Regions from separate parts of the Mesorhizobium sp. M0001 genome, predicted to be linked through region 1. Evidence: predicted binding sites of a transcription regulator. Region 1 holds the regulator's gene; the other holds the start of a gene.
What was found. The regulator HrcA, encoded in region 1, represses chaperone genes, less so after heat shock. The targets are predictions, from matches to a motif close to GTTAGCACTCNCNNNNNGNGAGTGCTAAC.
Positions count from the first base shown of each region.

Region 2: NKK50_RS20065 (co-chaperone GroES) is a predicted target of HrcA. The motif match lies at 1,992-2,020, and genes of this name have one in related genera.

Region 1 is NZ_JAMYVS010000006.1:197,494-203,113, forward strand. It holds gene cysK (cysteine synthase A) at 1-328, opposite strand, end outside; gene NKK50_RS19015 (LysE family translocator) at 506-1,123, opposite strand; gene NKK50_RS19020 (hypothetical protein) at 1,303-1,908, shown strand; gene NKK50_RS19025 (hypothetical protein) at 1,909-2,208, shown strand; gene NKK50_RS19030 (PQQ-dependent sugar dehydrogenase) at 2,233-3,582, opposite strand; gene NKK50_RS19035 (hypothetical protein) at 3,690-3,890, opposite strand; gene hrcA (heat-inducible transcriptional repressor HrcA) at 3,927-5,012, opposite strand; gene rph (ribonuclease PH) at 5,168-5,620, shown strand, end outside.
Region 2 is NZ_JAMYVS010000007.1:55,115-60,734, reverse strand. It holds gene NKK50_RS20095 (ester cyclase) at 1-217, shown strand, start outside; gene NKK50_RS20090 (DUF3168 domain-containing protein) at 224-631, opposite strand; gene NKK50_RS20085 (hypothetical protein) at 849-1,013, shown strand; gene NKK50_RS20080 (hypothetical protein) at 1,065-1,256, shown strand; gene NKK50_RS20075 (DUF1488 family protein) at 1,300-1,566, opposite strand; gene NKK50_RS20070 (hypothetical protein) at 1,563-1,826, opposite strand; gene NKK50_RS20065 (co-chaperone GroES) at 2,073-2,435, shown strand; gene groL (chaperonin GroEL) at 2,500-4,128, shown strand; gene NKK50_RS20055 (hypothetical protein) at 4,262-4,426, shown strand; gene NKK50_RS20050 (trimethylamine methyltransferase family protein) at 4,439-5,620, opposite strand, start outside.

The DNA.
Region 1 (5,620 bases):
CGGGCATGGTCAGGATCAGCTTGTAGCCCTTGGCGGCAGCGGCGAAGGCGAGCGCGATACCGGTATTCCCGGAGGTCGGCTCGATCAGCGTCGTCTTGCCGGGTTTGATCCGGCCCGACGCTTCCAGCGCCTCGATCATCGAAACGCCGATGCGGTCCTTGACCGAGGCGATCGGATTGAAGAATTCGAGCTTGGCAAGAAGGTTGGCAACGACGCCCTTCTCCTTGGCGAACTTGTCGAGCCGCACCAGCGGCGTGTCGCCGATCGTCTCGGTGATCGAGTTGTAGACACGGCCGCGGCCGGGCACGCGCGCGGAAGGCTTGTTCATTGGTTTCGCTCCCAAATCAGATCAGGCAATTGGCGTCGGCGGACAGAATAAGGCTTTCGCCCGCGCAAGATAGGCTGCCGGCCGAAAATATCGAGTGGGCCGCTTGCTGAAAACGCTTGCCTTCCGAAGCCGCATTTCCGGATGGACCGATCGGCGGAATGAATTGCCTGAACCGATCTACTGACGTGCGGCAATGGCTGCGGCCGCGCCCACCATGAAGCCAGCGGCGGTGCGGTTCAGCGCCTTCAGCGCGCGCGGCGATTTCAGGAACCAGCGCGCCTTGGCGGCCAGCGCCAGATAGGGCACAAGCACCACGAAGAGCACGATAACGGTGAGCGCGACCAGGATGCCGTAGTCGGCGAGCGTGATGGTCTTCAGGTCGACGATGGTCGGCGTGATGGCGAGGTAGAAGATCATCGTCTTCGGGTTGCCCAGCGTGACGGTGAGGCCGGCAAGGAAGCTCGATACCAGGCCGCCCTTGCCTTTCCTGGCCTCGACAGTCTCGGGCGTGATCCCGGCCGTCCAGAAACGCCAGCCGAGGAAGGCGAGATAGGCGACGCCCAGCCATTTGATGACGAGAAACACCATGCCGAAGCTTTGCGCGACAAAGGCAAGGCCGAGCACCACCGCGGTGAGATAAATGAGGTCGCCGAGCATCAGGCCGAACGACATCGCCAGCGACGAGCGGAAGCCGGATCCGAGCGCCCGCGCCACAAGCGCGGTGACGCCGGGGCCGGGAATGGCGGCGGCGATGCCCAGCGCAGCACTATAGGCAAGGAAGCCGGTGAGGGTCATGACGGTCGCACCTCGTGAAACGACTCTGATGCCATGAAAAGCCTGCAACGGCAAAACGGATTCGATTGCGCCAAGCAGGACATGAAAGCCGGTCATCATCGCCTGAAAGCGAGAGATGGTTCACTTACGCCTCGAAGGCGGTCGGCTATCTCGCATGGCTCCGAACGGCAGGAGCACCCATGTTAGCCAAAAGACTTCACATCCAGCTTATGAAGTGGATGCCCAACAACTATTCCGAAGCACGCGGTCACGTCCACGAGCTGGAATGGTATCTGTGGTTCGAGGGGCGTCAGGCTTTCAGCCTGTTCGACAAGGGCGATAGCGATGTCGTTCCGCAGACTGGATATTTTACCGACAGCCGGGACCCTGGCGCTCACCCCATTCGTCCGATGATCTATCCGCTGGTAGTCAACAACCGGTTCAAGGTGCGACTGGTGGCGATGGAGCGTGACGGACCGCAAAAGATAGACCCCGACGACACCGCCAAAGGCGAATTCTACATCGACCTCGACACCAAATATCCGCCGGTCTCCGACTGGCGCATCATCCCTGCCGATCCGCGCAGTACCGACCTCAACGTGGAAGCGTCGTTCCAGCTGCAATGGCTGGACTATGTCGATACCGCCGAGATTGCCGAGGATGGCCCGCCACGCATCATCGACAAGTCCAACTATCCCTATCCGTGGGGCGCCAATGTGATGGTGTTCGAGCACTGGCTCGGGCTTGGCCGCAAGGCGCCGCTCAAACTCATCGACCCGAACCGCGCATCGCGCCGCGAATACTAGATGATCAATGGCAATGCGGCCCGGCGCATGGTGCAGGACCTCTATCGCTTCAACGTCAACCAGCTTGGCGTCGCCAACGACACCATCAGCAGTGTTTACGTGCCGAAGCTCAATGCCGGCCACGTCACGGTGACGCTTTACGAACACGATTTCAGCGACGGCCGCTTCGCGCAAGGGGCGAAGAAGTCCTTCGGCTCGGTCGGCCTCTTCAATCTCAGGGATACCGGTTTTGATGACCGCGTCTCATCGGCCGAGGTGATCCATACCTATCCCAAGGTGATCCATCGGGACGTGCATTAGGGCCGGATTGCGCTGTTCGCCGGCTCAGGATGGGCCATCGACATGGGTGATGCGCCAGATGGTGCCGTTGCCATCCTCGGTTACGATAAGCGCGCCGTCCTTGGCCACCGCGACGCCGACCGGCCGGCCCCAGACGGCGTCGTCGGAGAGGACGAAGCCGGTGATGAAATCCTGGTACTCGCCGGTCGGCTTGCCGTCGCTGAATCTCAGCCGCACCACCTTGTAGCCGGTCCTCATACCACGGTTCCAGGAGCCGTGCAGGGCGACGAAGGCGTCACCCTTGTACTCTGCCGGGAAATTGCCGCCGTCATAGAAGGCGATGTTGAGCGGCGCCGAATGCGCCTGCATCAGCACGTCGGGCACGGTGACCGAGCCGGCGAGGTCTGGGCGCGCGCCCTCGTGACGCGGGTCCTCGTTGGCGCCGATATAATACCAGGGCCAGCCATAGAAGGCGCCGTCCTTGACTGAGGTGGCATATTCGAACGGCACATCGTCGCCGAGACCGTCGCGCTCGTTGACGACACACCACAGCGCGCCGGTGGCCGGCTGCACGGTCATGCCCGAGCAATTGCGCAGGCCGGTAGCGAGGATGCGGCCATTCTTGCCGTCGGGGCCGAAGGCCAGCACGTCGGCACGGCCATCCTCGGAACCCCAGGTGGCGCCGAGTGGCTGTGATTTTGCCCAGGCGTCAAGGCCGCCCTTCGGTGCCTTCTGCATGCCCTCCGCGACGTTCGATCCGGAGCCGACCGAGAGATACAGCGTCTTCCCGTCCGGCGAGAAGGCGATATCGCGGGTCCAGTGGCCGCCGGTAGGGATGTCGGAGACAATCGTCTCCGGTTCGCCGGACGCTTTAAGGTCGCCGTCGCGATAGGCGTAGCGGACCACGCTGTCGTTGTTGGCGACGTAGACCCATTGCGGCTTGTCGCCAGGCGGGTAGAAGGCGATGCCATAGGGCTGGTTGAGATTGTCGGCAAAAATGCCCTCTTCGGCCGGCTTCGCGCTACCTTTGGCCAGCCGATAGATGCGGATCTGGTTGGCGTCGCTGTCGGCGACGAACAGGTCGCCGTTCGGCGCCACGCGCACGACCCGCGGATTGGAAATGCCGGAAGCAACCAGTTCGGCCGAAAACCCAGGCGGCAGGACGGGCTTCGCGCCCTCGGGCCGATCGCCGAGGCCGGCGCTGTTGGAGGCGGATCCGGTGATGTTGGGTCTTTTCAGATCATCCGGCCTAATCAGCCGGCGCACACCTGGCTTGTCGGCCTTCCAGTCGCCGAAAGCGTCCTTGCCGGTCAGCAGCAGTTGATCAGCCTGCTGGGCGAAGGCGCTGGTGGCCAGAAGCAGGGCAAGGCCTGCGAAGCCGGCAATCCGGATCATGCTGTTCTCCTCGAACTCGCGCCGTCGGCGCGTCACGACAAGGGAGATATTGTGCGGCCGCCGCAAAAGAGAAGCGTGCGCGCGCGCAGATTCGACGAGAGAACCGCTCAACTTTCCTCTTCGACGTCGAGATCGTCGTCGAGACGCTTTTCCAATGCGACGAGATCTTCCGGCAGCGGCAAGCCCATGGCGCGCATTTCGCGCAGTTTTTCGCGCAGCTGCTCCTGGATTTCGTGCTCGTCCTCCGGCTGGTTGACCATTTCTTCGAGCAGCATGCTGATCTGGGCCTTGAACGATTCAAGCGCCATTCTGCGCCCTCCTTTACGGTGATCCCGGCTTCGGAATTATCTTAACATCCGGGTAATCAATTGCGCAGTGTAGTCGACCATAGGCACGATGCGGGCATAATTCAGCCTGGTCGGGCCGATGACGCCGAGCGCGCCGACGACGCGGGCGTCCTTGTCGCGGTAAGGCGCCACGACCAGCGACGAGCCGGAGAGCGAGAACAGCTTGTTTTCCGAGCCGATGAAGATCCGCACGCCGGGGCCGTCCTCTGCGAGGTCGAGCAGCTGGATCAGCCCGTCCTGCGTCTCCAGATCCTCGAACAGGTGCCGCAGCAATTCGATATCGGCCTGGGCGGTGACGTTTTCGAGCAAATTGGCGCGGCCGCGCACGATAAGGCGCGCCGGCAGGCCGCTATCGGCGCCGGCCCACACCGCCAGGCCTTTCTCGACCAGATCCTGCGACAGCGTGTCCAGCGCTGCCCTGGTCTCGTCCTTGATGCGGGCGATCTCGATGCGCGCCTCGGCGAGCGTGCGGCCCCTGATATGGGCGTTGAGGAAGTTGGAGGCCTCGTGCAGCTGCGAGACGGTGATGCCGGCCGGCAGGTCGACGACGCGGTTCTCGACATCGCCATTCTGCGACACCATCACCGCCAGCGCCTTGGTCGGCTCGAGTTGGATGAACTCGATGTGCTTCAGCGCCACCTCGTTCTTGGTGGCGAGCACCAGGCCGGCGCCGCGCGACATGCCCGACAGCATCTGGCTGGCCTCGGTCAGCATGTGTTCCAGCGTCGCGCCCGAGCCGGAGGCGCGCACCTGCGCCTCGATGACCCGGCGTTCCTCGTCGGAGAGATCGCCAAGCTCCATGAAGGCATCGACGAAGAAGCGCAGGCCGGTCTGGGTCGGCAGGCGCCCGGCCGAGATATGCGGGGCATAGATCAGGCCGAGATGTTCGAGGTCGCTCATCACATTGCGGATGGTGGCCGGCGACAGCGACGACGGCAGGATGCGCGACAGGCTGCGCGATCCCACAGGCTCACCGTCCTTCAGATAGGATTCGACGATGCGCCTAAAAATGTCGCGCGAACGCATGTCGAGCGATTGCAGCGCGGGCGCCAGCAGACTGGGTTCGGTGACTGCCTTGGTCATTCGAGCCAAAAACCTCCGGCTCAAGGATATAGACTTCCATCGCCCCCGCGCAACCCGGCGTCTGTGCCAGATCGCCCGGCCTTTTCCTTTGCGCCATGGGCTGCATGCGTCTACAAGCCGCCGACGCAACCGTAAAAGAACAGAAAGAGGCCTCGATGCGCCCTTCTAAACGCCAAGCCGACGAAATGCGCGCCATCTCCTTCGAGCGCGGCGTCTCCAAACACGCGGAAGGCTCGTGCCTGGTGAAATTCGGCGACACGCATGTGTTGTGCACGGCGAGCCTGGAGGAAAAGGTGCCGGGCTGGATGCGCAATTCCGGCAAGGGCTGGGTGACGGCCGAATACGGCATGCTGCCGCGTTCGACCGGCGAGCGCATGCGCCGTGAAGCCTCGGCCGGCAAGCAAGGCGGCCGCACGCTCGAAATCCAGCGGCTGATCGGCCGCTCCTTGCGCGCCGTTGTCGACCTGCAGGCACTGGGCGAACAGCAGATCACCGTCGACTGCGACGTCATCCAGGCCGATGGCGGCACCCGCACGGCCTCGATCACCGGCGGCTGGGTGGCGCTCTACGATTGCCTGCGCTGGATGGAAGCGCGGCAGATGGCCAGT
Region 2 (5,620 bases), on a different contig from region 1:
CGACCTCCGCTTCAACATCGAACTGCTGGTCTGCCAGCCGCCGCGCGTGGCGGCGCGCCTGCATTTCGACTGTCATCCCAAGGGCGTGCTGTTCGGCCTGCCGGTGAACGGCAAGCGCGTGTCGTTCGCTGAGAATGTTTTCTACGAATTCGGAGAGGGTCGCATCCTCGAGGTGTGGTCAGTCATCGACAAGGCCGAGATCCAGGCGCAAATCTAGGTTGCTTCAATCACTTTGCTCGGTGAGAGCGCGTATCCGCAGCACCCCGTGGTAGAGCGCCAGGTCCTCGTCGTAGCGGGCCTCGGCGAACTCCAGGGACAGGCGGGTCTGGTCGCGCGAGCCGGTGGCGAAAGCGGCGCCGTCAAGGCGCGCCCGGATGCTGTCCATGATCAGACGCGTCTCGGCCTCGCCTTGCGCCTTCGACCAGACATGCAGCGTGATGAGCTGGTCGTCATCATTGTCGGCGCCGGTGTCCAGATCGAATGCGCTGGTCCTGCCATAGGTCACATAAGGGAAGGCGGCACTGTCGGCCGCCTGCTCGCGCAACCCGGCGCCGCCGAGCAGCGCCGTCAGCGAGGCATCGCTCTTCAATCTCATGAACAAGGCTTGCAGCAAATCGCCGGGCGCCGTCATCGTCGTCTCCGTTCGCCTGTCACGCTTTGAACAACCTCAGTTTCGCGCGCAACCTAACCGCGTTGCACGGATTGCGCCAGATGACGATCCGCCTGATGGAAGGCGGCGAATCGGGCGGCATGGCCCTTTCACGGACCGGGTTCTATTTGGCATGCGGGGAGTTTCAAGAAGGGTGTTATGAGGAGCCCTGTTTTCTCCGGCAATTCGAGGTCATTTCATGCGAACGCCACCGCTGCTGCCGGCCTTTGGAAAGCTTGGCGTCAAGCCCCCGGTCGCGATTGCGGCAGCACCCGCCCTGTCGAAGAGCACCGTGGCCCTGCGCATGCGCGAGATACTTTCAATGCATGGCGGCCTGGCCTTGAAGCTGTCGGTGGTGGCCTGACAATCCTGATCCTGGCGGCGGCATTTTTCATGTCAAGGGCCTGATGCCGATATGGCAAACCGCTACGCGTTGCGCATGGACGAGCCCGAGAGCTGGACTATCTTCGACATCTTCACCGGGCAGCCTGTCGAGCTTAAGCAACAGGTAATGGTGGCCATGAATTTGCGCGATGCGGAAGCGATGGCCGACCGCCTGAACAGCCGGGACGTCAAGCGGCGGGCAAAAGCCGACCGCAAGTCCTGACGCACGCTGATCTCAGCCGCTCTGATTGCAAGACGAACGCGCGCTAGCCGAAATCTGCGGCTGTGAGCACATAAATGCTCTTGCGGGTGCGGGCGTAGGCCTTGCTGGCAATGTCATGGATGGAGCTGGACGCGGTATCGAAGGCCGCCAGATAGGTGGCTTCCGCGGTCGCCGTCCCTGATGGCGCCTTCGAGAGGGCATCGGCGGCGACAGAGAAGGAAATCTGGAACATGCCGTCATGGCCGACAAAGCGGATGCGCTTGCCGGCCTCGTCATAGAAGCGGCTTGGATTGGGGAATGTCAGGCTCATGACGTGCCCCCCTTCGGCGCGGCGGCGGCTTTCTTGACGGTAGCCCGCTTCTTCTTCGGTGTCGGGTTCAAGGCTTCCGCGACGCGGTCGGCCTCTTCCTTGGCCAGGCGCAATTCCCTGAGCCTTGCCGTCTTGATCTCCCTGGCCCTCGCTTCGGACATGTAGTCGGAGGTTGCCTTGTTGCGCTCGGCCGTCTTCTTCTGCTTGTCCATGAAGCGGGCTTCAGCTTTTTCCATGATGCTCTGATTGCCTTCGGCCATCGCCTAAATCTCCTCGTGCCTGAAATGGTGAAATCGAACTTACGATATAAATAGTCGCTTTGGCCTCGAAATTCAATTTTTCGAAATATCTAGGCGCCTCGCGACGTTTCGAATCCGGCAGACATCATAATACTTTTTAATATTTAATTTTGGCCACGAATAATTTTTGGCACTCCTATCTATCGAGTGCCAATACGCCTATAAGAACGGCGCGGTCGCCTATGCCGGCCCCAGAAAGAAGTTCTCATGAAGTTTCGGCCACTCCACGACCGCGTCGTCATCCGGCGCGCCGAAGGCGATGTCAAATCCAAGGGCGGCATCATCATTCCCGACAATGCCAAGGAAAAGCCGCAGGAAGGCGAAGTCATCGCCGTTGGGCCGGGCGCACGCGACGAAAACGGCGCGCTTGTTCCGCTCGACGTCAAGGCCGGCGACTTCATCCTGTTCGGCAAATGGTCGGGCACCGAGGTCAAGATCGACGGCGAGGACCTGCTGATCATGAAGGAAGCCGACATTATGGGCGTCATCGACAAGAGCGAGACGGCCAATATCGGCAAGAGCGGGACGGTCGTCACCGAGAAGAGCGTCAAAGCCAAGAAGGCCGCCTGACCGGCCTGGCTTTGCCAGGCTCCGGCGAGCCGCTTGCTTCACCACACCAACGGGATTGAAAAAAATGTCTGCCAAGGAAATCAAATTCGCCACCGACGCGCGCGACCGCATGCTGCGCGGCGTCGAGATCCTCACCAATGCGGTGAAGGTCACGCTCGGCCCCAAGGGCCGCAACGTCATCATCGACAAGGCCTATGGCGCGCCGCGCATCACCAAGGACGGTGTGACGGTGGCCAAGGAAATCGAGCTTGCTGACAAGTTCGAGAACATGGGCGCGCAGATGGTGCGCGAAGTGGCTTCGAAGACCAACGACCTCGCCGGTGACGGCACCACCACCGCCACGGTGCTGGCCGCATCGATCCTGCGCGAAGGCGCCAAGCTGGTTGCCGCGGGCATGAACCCGATGGACCTCAAGCGTGGCATCGACCAGGCTGTCGCCGCCGTGGTCAAGGACATCAAGGCGAAGGCCAAGAAGGTCAAGTCGTCGGCCGAGATCGCGCAGGTCGGCACCATCGCCGCCAATGGCGATGCCAGCGTCGGCGCCATGATCGCCAAGGCGATGGACAAGGTCGGCAATGACGGCGTCATCACCGTCGAGGAGGCCAAGACCGCCGACACCGAACTCGACGTCGTCGAAGGCATGCAGTTCGACCGCGGCTATCTCTCACCCTATTTCGTCACCAATGCCGACAAGATGCGCGTCGAACTGGAAGAGCCTTACGTGCTCATCCACGAGAAGAAGCTCGGCAATCTGCAGGCGATGCTGCCGATCCTCGAAGCAGTGGTGCAGAGCGGCAGGCCGTTGCTGATCATCTCGGAAGACGTCGAAGGCGAAGCACTGGCGACGCTGGTCGTCAACAAGCTGCGCGGCGGCCTCAAGGTCGCGGCCGTCAAGGCGCCGGGCTTCGGCGATCGCCGCAAGGCGATGCTGGAAGACATCGCCGTGCTGACATCGGGCCAGATGATTTCCGAGGATCTCGGCATCAAGCTCGAAAACGTCACCATCGAGATGCTTGGCCGCGCCAAGCGCGTACTGATCGAGAAGGACACCACCACGATCATCGACGGCGCCGGCACCAAGGCGACCATCCAGGCGCGCATCGCGCAGATCAAGGGCCAGATCGAGGAGACCACGTCCGATTACGATAAGGAGAAGCTGCAGGAGCGGCTGGCCAAGCTCGCCGGCGGCGTCGCCGTGATCCGCGTCGGCGGCGTCACCGAGTCTGAAGTGAAGGAAAAGAAGGACCGCATCGACGACGCGCTGAATGCGACGCGCGCGGCGGTGGAAGAAGGCATCGTGCCCGGCGGTGGCGTGGCGCTTCTGCGCGCCAGATCGGCGCTGGCCGGGCTGACTGGCGCCAATGACGATGTGACGGCAGGCATTTCGATCGTGCTCAGGGCGCTTGAAGCGCCGATCCGCCAGATCGCCGAGAATTCCGGCGTCGAAGGCTCGATCGTCGTCGGCAAGCTGTCCGACAGCAAGGACCAGAATCAGGGCTTTGACGCCCAGAACGAGGTCTATGTCGACATGATCAAGGCCGGCATCGTCGACCCGGCGAAAGTGGTGCGCACCGCGTTGCAGGACGCCGGCTCGATCGCCGCCCTTCTGATCACCGCCGAAGCGATGATCACCGACGTTCCGGCCAAGGATGCGGCGCCTGCGGGCGGCGGTGGCGGCATGGGCGGCTACTGACCATCGCCCGAAAATTGCCCGCTGGAATCTGGGCGGGCATAAATCAGAACAGGCTGCCGGGGACATTTCCCCGGCGAGCCAGGAATTTCCGTCAGTCAGTCAAGACTGTCATCAACGACAGGGAGATCGACAGATGATCACATTCGCCCCGAAGCCAAACGCTGTATCCGCGACCAAGCCGGCGGAGGAGAGCCGCTTCGATCGCATCCGCCGGATTGCCGCCGACAAGCACAGGCAGGCCGATGCCGGGCCGATTCGCCGCGAGCCGTCGAAGACCGGCGACAAGCGGCCGACGTGACGGCTGCCAACCTCACGACACCGGCAACGCTCCGCCCTCTTCGGTGCGGCGGGCAATGAACTCGTCGAGCACATCGGATGTGGCAACGGCCGACGCCGGCGGCTGGAAGTCGGCCAGCGTCCGCTTCCAGATGCCGGTGGCGCGCTCGGTGGCCGACTTCGAACCGGACTGCGTCCAGCTGCCGAAATTCGACCAATCGGCGACCAGCGGCTCGTAGAAGGCGGTGCGGTAGCGCGTCATGGTGTGGCCGGCGGAGAAGAAATGCCCGCCCGGCTGGACTTCAGCGATCGCCTCGAAGCCGATCGAATCCTCGTCGCCGGGGGTCGTAGCGCAGAGTTCGGCAACCGTCTGCAATGCCTCGATATCGGTGATCAGCTTCTCGTAGGAGACGCTGAGGCCACCCTCCAGCCAGCCCGCGGCATGGATGCAGACGGTGGCGCCGGCAAGCACCGAGCCCCACAGCGCGAACTGCGTCTCGTGCGCCGCCTGCACATCGGAAATGTTGGCCGCACTGCCGCCGCCGGACCGCCAAGGCAGGCCGGTGAAGCGCGCCAGCTGGCCGGCGCCCAGCGTCGCCTTGACGTGCTCGGGCGTGCCGAAGGCCGGTGCGCCGGACTTCATGTCGACATTGGAGGAGAAGGATCCGTAGACCACCGGTGCGCCCGGCCGCACCATCTGCGCCAGCGCGAGACCAGCCAGCGCCTCGGCATGCTGCAGCGTCAATGCGCCGGCGACGGTGATCGGCGCCATGGCGCCGGCCAGGCAGAAGGGCGTGATGACAGAGACCTGGCCGGCGCTGGCGAAGTCGATGATGCCTTGCGCCATCGGGATATCGAGCTGGCGCGGCGAATTGGTGTTGATCACGGTGTAGCAATGGACGCCGACCAGGAACTCGTCCTGCGAGAGCCCGCGCGCCAGCCTGATCATCTCGAACCCATCCTCGACCTGCGGCGTGCCGCGGGCGAAGACGAAGGGGAACTTGTCCGACAGGGTCAGCTGCGCACGGTTGACGGCATAGTGGCGCAAATGGTTGTCGACATCCTGCGGCTCGATCCAGGGGCCGAGCATATGCAGCACGTCGAAATTCTGAACAAGCTTGGTCAGTTCTTCGAAAGCGGCGAGCGTGCCCGGACGCCGTCCGCGTTCGAGATCGGTGACGTTGGGCGCCCCGGCTCCGGCCAGGAACGTCATCGA